DNA from 2 places in the Streptomyces sp. NPDC029151 genome. Region 1 is predicted to be linked to the other one. Evidence: predicted binding sites of a transcription regulator. Region 1 holds the regulator's gene; the other holds the start of a gene.
What was found. The regulator HrcA, encoded in region 1, represses chaperone genes, less so after heat shock. The targets are predictions, from matches to a motif close to TTNGCACTCNGNNNNNCNGAGTGCNAA.
Positions count from the first base shown of each region.

Region 2: the regulator HrcA is predicted to act here: its motif matches at 1,911-1,937, upstream of groES (co-chaperone GroES).

Region 1 is NZ_JBVHWQ010000002.1:960,550-963,919, forward strand. Features, by position in the region: gene dnaJ (molecular chaperone DnaJ) at 98-1,234, opposite strand; gene hrcA (heat-inducible transcriptional repressor HrcA) at 1,235-2,251, opposite strand; gene ACZ4VF_RS12105 (MBL fold metallo-hydrolase) at 2,414-3,136, shown strand.
Region 2 is NZ_JBVHWQ010000004.1:453,215-456,584, forward strand. Features, by position in the region: gene groL (chaperonin GroEL) at 1-1,335, opposite strand, end outside; gene groES (co-chaperone GroES) at 1,455-1,763, opposite strand; gene ACZ4VF_RS18515 (polysaccharide deacetylase family protein) at 2,036-2,851, opposite strand; gene ACZ4VF_RS18520 (polysaccharide deacetylase family protein) at 2,848-3,370, opposite strand, start outside.

The DNA of each region.
Region 1 (3,370 bases):
CGCGTCCTCCGGGCCGGGGAACAGCCTCCGCCGACCGGCCCGGCCGCGCCGGCCCGGGGCCGGTCCCCGCACGTCCCGGCCGGCCCCGCGGGCCACGTCAGCGCCCGTTGAACGCGTCCTTCAGCCGGGAGAACAGCCCCTGCTGACCGGGCTGGAACTGCCCCTGCGGCCGCTCCTCGCCGCGCAGCTTGGCCAGCTCGCGCAGCAGTCGCTCCTGCTCGGGGTCCAGCTTGGTCGGGGTGGTCACCTCGACGTGCACGATCAGGTCGCCCCGGCCGCCGCCGCGCAGATGCGTGACGCCCCGGCCGTGCAGCGGGATCGACTGGCCGGACTGGGTGCCGGGCCGGATGTCGACCTCCTCCATGCCGTCCAGCGTCTCCAGCGGCACCTTGGTGCCGAGGGCCGCCGCCGTCATGGGGATGGTGACCGTGCAGTGCAGGTCGTCACCGCGCCGCTGGAACGTCGGGTGCGGCAGCTCGTGGATCTCGACGTACAGGTCGCCGGCCGGGCCGCCGCCGGGGCCGACCTCGCCCTCGCCGGCGAGCTGGATCCGGGTGCCGTTGTCGACACCGGCCGGGATCTTCACGGTCAGGGTCCGCCGCGAGCGGACCCGGCCGTCGCCGGCGCACTCCGGGCACGGGGTCGGCACGACCGTGCCGAAGCCCTGGCACTGGGGGCACGGGCGGGAGGTCATGACCTGGCCCAGGAAGGACCGGGTGACCTGGGAGACCTCACCCCGGCCGCGGCACATGTCACACGTCTGCGCGGAGGTGCCGGGGGCGGCTCCCTCGCCGTTGCAGGTGTTGCAGACGATCGCGGTGTCGACCTGGATGTCCTTGGTGGTCCCGAAGGCCGCCTCGTCCAGCTCCACCTCGATCCGGATCATCGCGTCCTGGCCGCGCCGGGTGCGCGAGCGCGGCCCGCGCTGCGACGCCGTACCGAAGAACGCGTCCATGATGTCGGAGAAGTTGCCGAAGCCGCCGGCGCCGAAGCCGCCCGCGCCGGCCCCGCCCGACTGGGAGAGCGGGTCGCCGCCGAGGTCGTAGACCTGCTTCTTCTGCGGGTCCGACAGCACCTCGTAAGCGGCGTTGATCTCCTTGAACCGCTCCTGGGTCTTCGGATCGGGGTTGACGTCCGGGTGCAGCTCGCGAGCGAGCCGACGGAACGCCTTCTTGATCTCATCCTGCGACGCGTCGCGGCGCACGCCGAGAACGGCGTAGTAGTCCGTGGCCACTTACGACTCCGCCAGGATCTGTCCGACGTACCGTGCCACTGCGCGTACCGCTCCCATCGTTCCCGGGTAGTCCATGCGGGTCGGTCCGACCACGCCGAGCTTGGCAACCGCCTCGCCGCCAGAACCGTAGCCGACCGACACGACGGAGGTGGAGTTGAGTCCTTCGTGGGCGTTCTCGTGGCCGATGCGCACGGTCACGCCCGGGTCCTTCGCCTCGCCGAGGAGCTTGAGGAGCACGACCTGCTCCTCCAGTGCCTCCAGGACGGGCCGGATCGTGAGGGGGAAGTCATGTCCGAAACGGGTCAGATTGGCGGTGCCGCCGATCATCAACCGCTCCTCGTTCTCCTCCACGAGTGTCTCCAGAAGAGTGGAGAGCACCGTGGAGACCGTACCGCGGTCCTCCGGCTCGAAGGCGTCCGGCAGGTCCTCCAGCAGCTTCGGCACGTCCGCGAAACGGCGGCCGGCGACCCGGCTGTTCAGCCGCGCCCGCAGATCCGCCAGCGAGGCCTCGCCGAACGGCGCCGGGCAGTCGACCATGCGCTGCTCGACCCGGCCGGTGTCCGTGATCAGCACGAGCATCACGCGCGCCGGAGCGAGCGAGAGCAGCTCGACGTGCCGGACCGTGGACCGGGTCAGCGACGGGTACTGCACGACGGCGACCTGCCGCGTGAGCTGGGCGAGCAGCCGCACGGTCCGCGCCACGACGTCGTCGAGGTCGACGGCGCCCTCCAGGAAGTTCTGGATGGCGCGGCGCTCGGGCGCGGTCATCGGCTTCACGCCCGCGAGCTTGTCCACGAACAGCCGGTAGCCCTTGTCGGTGGGGATGCGCCCGGCACTGGTGTGCGGCTGGGCGATGTACCCCTCGTCCTCCAGGGCCGCCATGTCGTTGCGGACGGTCGCCGGGGAGACGCCGAGGTTGTGCCGCTCGGTCAGGGCCTTCGACCCGACCGGCTCCTCGGTGCCCACGTAGTCCTGGACGATGGCGCGCAGTACCTGAAGCCTGCGTTCACTCAGCATCCGCGCGCACCTCCAGCATGTCGTCCCCTCGTCCCTTCGGGTCCTCCGCCTGGCACTCTTCCCACGCGAGTGCCAGCGATCCCCGGCCCAGTGTACGGCTGTCGGGTGCACACTGGGCAAGGTCGGGCCGCGGTACGGGGTCGTACCGCTAGCGTCGCGGGTATGACCGTGACTTGGGAAGAGCTGGGGTGGGAGCGGCTGACCGCCGGGGTGGGGCGGTGCCGGCTGCCCGGCTGGGACTGCACGGCGGGGCTGGTCCTGGGGGAGGGCACGACCCTCCTCGTGGACGCCGGTTCGAGCCTGGCGGAGGGGGCCCGGCTGCGCGCGCGGGCCGAGCGGCTGGCGGGCGGCGGTGTGACCCATCTCGCGCTCACCCACCCCCACTTCGACCACGTCTTCGGCGCGGCGGCGTTCGCGGGGGCGGAGCTGTACGGGGCGGTGGGGGTGGACGCCGCGCTGACGCACGAGCGCGACGAGCTGCGTCTGGACGCGGTCCGCAACGGGCTGCCGGTGGCCGACGCCGACGAGGCCGTGGAGGCCCTGACCGCCCCCCGGCACCTGGTCTCCGGCGAGTGGACCCTCGACCTCGGCGGCGGTCGCCAGGCGCTGCTGGCCAACGTGGGCCCCGGCCACACCGCGTACGACCTCGCGGTCCTGGTGCCGGGCGATCCGGAGGTGGTCTTCTGCGGCGACCTGGTGGAGGAGTCCGGCGAGCCCCAGGCGGGCCCGGACGCGGTCCCGTCCCGCTGGCCGGACGCCCTCGACCGCCTGCTGTCCCTCGGCGGCGAGGACGCGCTGTACGTACCCGGCCACGGAGCGGTGGTGGACGCGGACTTCGTACGACGACAGCGGGACGAACTGGCGAGGCGGTTCGGTGTGGGGTGAGCGGAGGCCGGGCGCGGCTGCGGGCCTCCGGCGCGGGACGGCGGCTGCGGCGGGCCTCCGACGTGGGACGGCGGCCGCGGCGGGCCTCCGGCGCGGGACGGCGGCCGCGGCGGGCCTCCGGCGCGGGACGGCGGCTGCGGCGGGCCTCCGGCGCGGGACGGCCGGCGGACTCGCGCGGGGCGAGCCGGATCCCGGCGCGGGACGCCCGGCGGTCCTGTGCGGGGCGAGCCGGCC
Region 2 (3,370 bases), on a different contig from region 1:
ATTGCGGACGACCGCGACACCGGTGGCCTCGTCGCCGGCCTTGTCCAGGTTGCCGTCCAGGACCTTGGAGGCGTGGACCAGGGCGGAGCCACCACCGGAGACGATGCCCTCCTCGACCGCGGCGCGGGTCGCGGAGATGGCGTCCTCCAGACGGTGCTTCTTCTCCTTCAGCTCCACCTCGGTGGCGGCGCCGACCTTGATCACGCACACGCCGCCGGCCAGCTTCGCGAGGCGCTCCTGGAGCTTCTCGCGGTCCCAGTCGGAGTCCGTGTTCTCGATCTCGGCCTTGATCTGCGCGACGCGGCCGTGCACGTCCTCGGACTTGCCGGCGCCGTCGACGATCGTGGTGTCGTCCTTGGTGACGGTGACGCGGCGGGCGGAGCCGAGCACGTCGAGGCCGACCTGGTCGAGCTTGAGGCCGACCTCCTCGGAGATGACGGTGGCGCCGGTGAGGACGGCCATGTCCTGCAGCATCGCCTTGCGGCGGTCGCCGAAGCCGGGGGCCTTCACCGCGACGGCGTTGAAGGTGCCGCGGATCTTGTTGACGACCAGGGTCGACAGGGCCTCGCCCTCGACGTCCTCGGCGATGATCAGCAGCGGCTTGGAGGAGCCGGCCTGGATGACCTTCTCCAGCAGCGGCAGCAGGTCCGCGATGGCGGCGATCTTGCCCTGCGTGATGAGGATGTACGGCTCGTCGAGGACGGCCTCCATGCGCTCCTGGTCCGTCACGAAGTACGGCGACAGGTAGCCCTTGTCGAAGGCCATGCCCTCGGTGAAGTCCAGCTCCAGACCGAAGGTGTTGGACTCCTCGACGGTGATGACACCGTCCTTGCCGACCTTGTCCATCGCCTCGGCGATCAGCTCGCCGACCTGCTGGTCCTGGGCGGACAGCGCGGCGACGGCGGCGATGTCGGACTTCTCGTCGATCGGGCGGGCGGAGGCCAGCAGATCCTCGGAGACGGCCTTGACCGCGGCGTCGATGCCCTTCTTCAGGGCGGCCGGGGAGGCACCCGCGGCGACGTTCTTCAGACCCTCGCGGACCAGCGCCTGGGCGAGGACCGTGGCGGTGGTGGTGCCGTCGCCGGCGATGTCGTTGGTCTTGGTCGCCACCTCCTTCACCAGCTGGGCGCCCAGGTTCTCGTACGGGTCCTCGATCTCGACCTCGCGGGCGATCGTGACACCGTCGTTGGTGATGGTCGGGGCGCCGAACTTCTTGTCGATGACGACGTTGCGGCCGCGGGGGCCGATCGTCACCTTGACGGTGTCGGCAAGCTTGTTGACGCCGCGCTCAAGGGCGCGACGGGCGTCCTCGTCGAACTTCAGGATCTTCGCCATGGCAGCGGGAGCCCTCTCGGAAATCTGTGGGTGAAAAACGCCGCGCCCCGGGCGCCCGGCTTCTTATCGATTCGCGGGGGCCAGGGGCGCAGCTTCAAGCAGAGAGTCGCTTGAGGTGATTACTTCTCGATGATCGCGAGCACGTCGCGAGCCGAGAGGACGAGGTACTCGTCGCCGTTGTACTTCACCTCGGTGCCGCCGTACTTGCTGTAGAGGACGACGTCGCCGACCTTGACGTCGAGCGGCAGACGCTCGCCGTTCTCGAACCGGCCCGGGCCCACGGCGAGGACGGCGCCCTCCTGGGGCTTCTCCTTCGCGGTGTCCGGGATGACCAGGCCAGAGGCCGTGGTCTGCTCGGCGTCCAGCGGCTGGACCACGATGCGGTCCTCGAGCGGCTTGATGGCAACCTTGGAGCTGGCGGTCGTCACGATCCGACCTCCCCCTTCGGAGATCTCACGGGGTTAACTGTCTGAGGTGGCGACCAGGTGGATCCGTCGTCGCGGGTGCCGGACCTGCCCGTCGCGTTTGTTGGCACTCTCCAGGGGGGAGTGCCAGAGCCGAGACTATGACCGCGATTAGCACTCGGTCAAGCGGAGTGCCAATTGCCGTGCGTCGCGTCGGCCGGGAACGGCGCGCGCGGGTGCCCCGGCGGCCCGGTGCCGCCCCGCTGTCCCCGCCGGTCTCCGCCCGGCTGCGCCGGTCAGCCCACGTAGTCCTCCAGCCGGCCCACCGTCATCCCCTCCCCCTGCACCTCCCTCAGCACCCGTACCGTGCGGTCCCGCAGCGGTGGGCCCGGGGTCTCGTCGGGGCCCACCAGGACGATGTCGCCGGGGCGCAGGCGGTGGGGGCCGTGGGTGTAGGCGAGGCCCGCCGGGGTGAGGGCGGCGCGCCACAGGACGAGTGCGGAGATGCCGCAGCCGGCCGCCGCGCGCAGGGTGGTGCGGTCGTAGGAGCCGTAGGGCGGGCGGAAGAGGCGGGGGCGGACGCCGAGGCGGGCGCGGAGGCGGTCCTGCTGGCCGCAGATCCCGGCGCGCTGGCCGGCGTACGGCAGTCCGGCCGGCGCGCGGTGGTCGACGGTGTGGTTCTCGATGCCGGCGCCGAGCGCGTGCAGCCGGGCGAAGTGGCCGTAGCCGGGGGCGGCGACGCTGTCGGTGAGGAACAGGGTGACCGGGAGGCGGAGGTCGCGGACCATGTCGGTGAAGCGGGGGTCGCGGTCGGAGCCGTCGTCGTAGGTGAGGAAGACGACCGGGTCGCGGGTGGGGACGTGGTCGAGGACCGGGGGCAGGCCGTGGGCCGTGGCGCGCCCGGCGAGCGGGCGGGCCGGGGGCACCGGGGAGCGGGCGAGCGGGCGGGTCAGGCCCCAGGCGCGGTAGGCGCGGCCGGGGCCGGTGGTGTGCGGGCGTACCCCTTCGGCGGCCTTCTTGCCGAGGCGCTCGATGGGGTCGACGGACTGGGCGCAGCCCGTGAGGAGCAGGGCCGTGGCGATGACCGCCGCAGGGCCCCGCAGGCGCCTCACAGGTAGTCCTCCAGGCGGGCCACGGCGTAGCCCTCGCGCGTGACCTTGTTCAGGAAGCGGCGCATGTCGTCCACCATCGTGCCGTCCCAGTCGTCCCGGCCGCGGAAGTGGGTGAGGACGATGTCGCCGGGGCGCAGCCGCCGGTCGTCCTCGCGGTACTCCCAGTGGTCGACGAAGACCTCCTCGTTCCAGATGGGCGCGTACCGGATGCCGCACTCCTTCGCGGCGACCAGGGTGTCCTGGTTGTAGTTGCCGTACGGCGGCCGGAAGACGGTGGGCGCCTTGCCGAACTCCTTCTTCATGACGGCCTGCATGCCGCAGATCTCGTCCTTCTGCTCCTCGTAGGTCAGGCCCGGCAGGTAGGGGTGGTGCAGGGTGTGGTTGTTGAGGGTGTTGCCGTAGGAGCGCATTCTGCGGAAGTAGCCGTAGTCGTCCTTCACCAGGTAGTCGCTGAGGAAGGCGGTGTACGGGATCTTCAGCTCCCGCATCATGGCGAGGAAGCGGGGGTCCTTCTCGGCT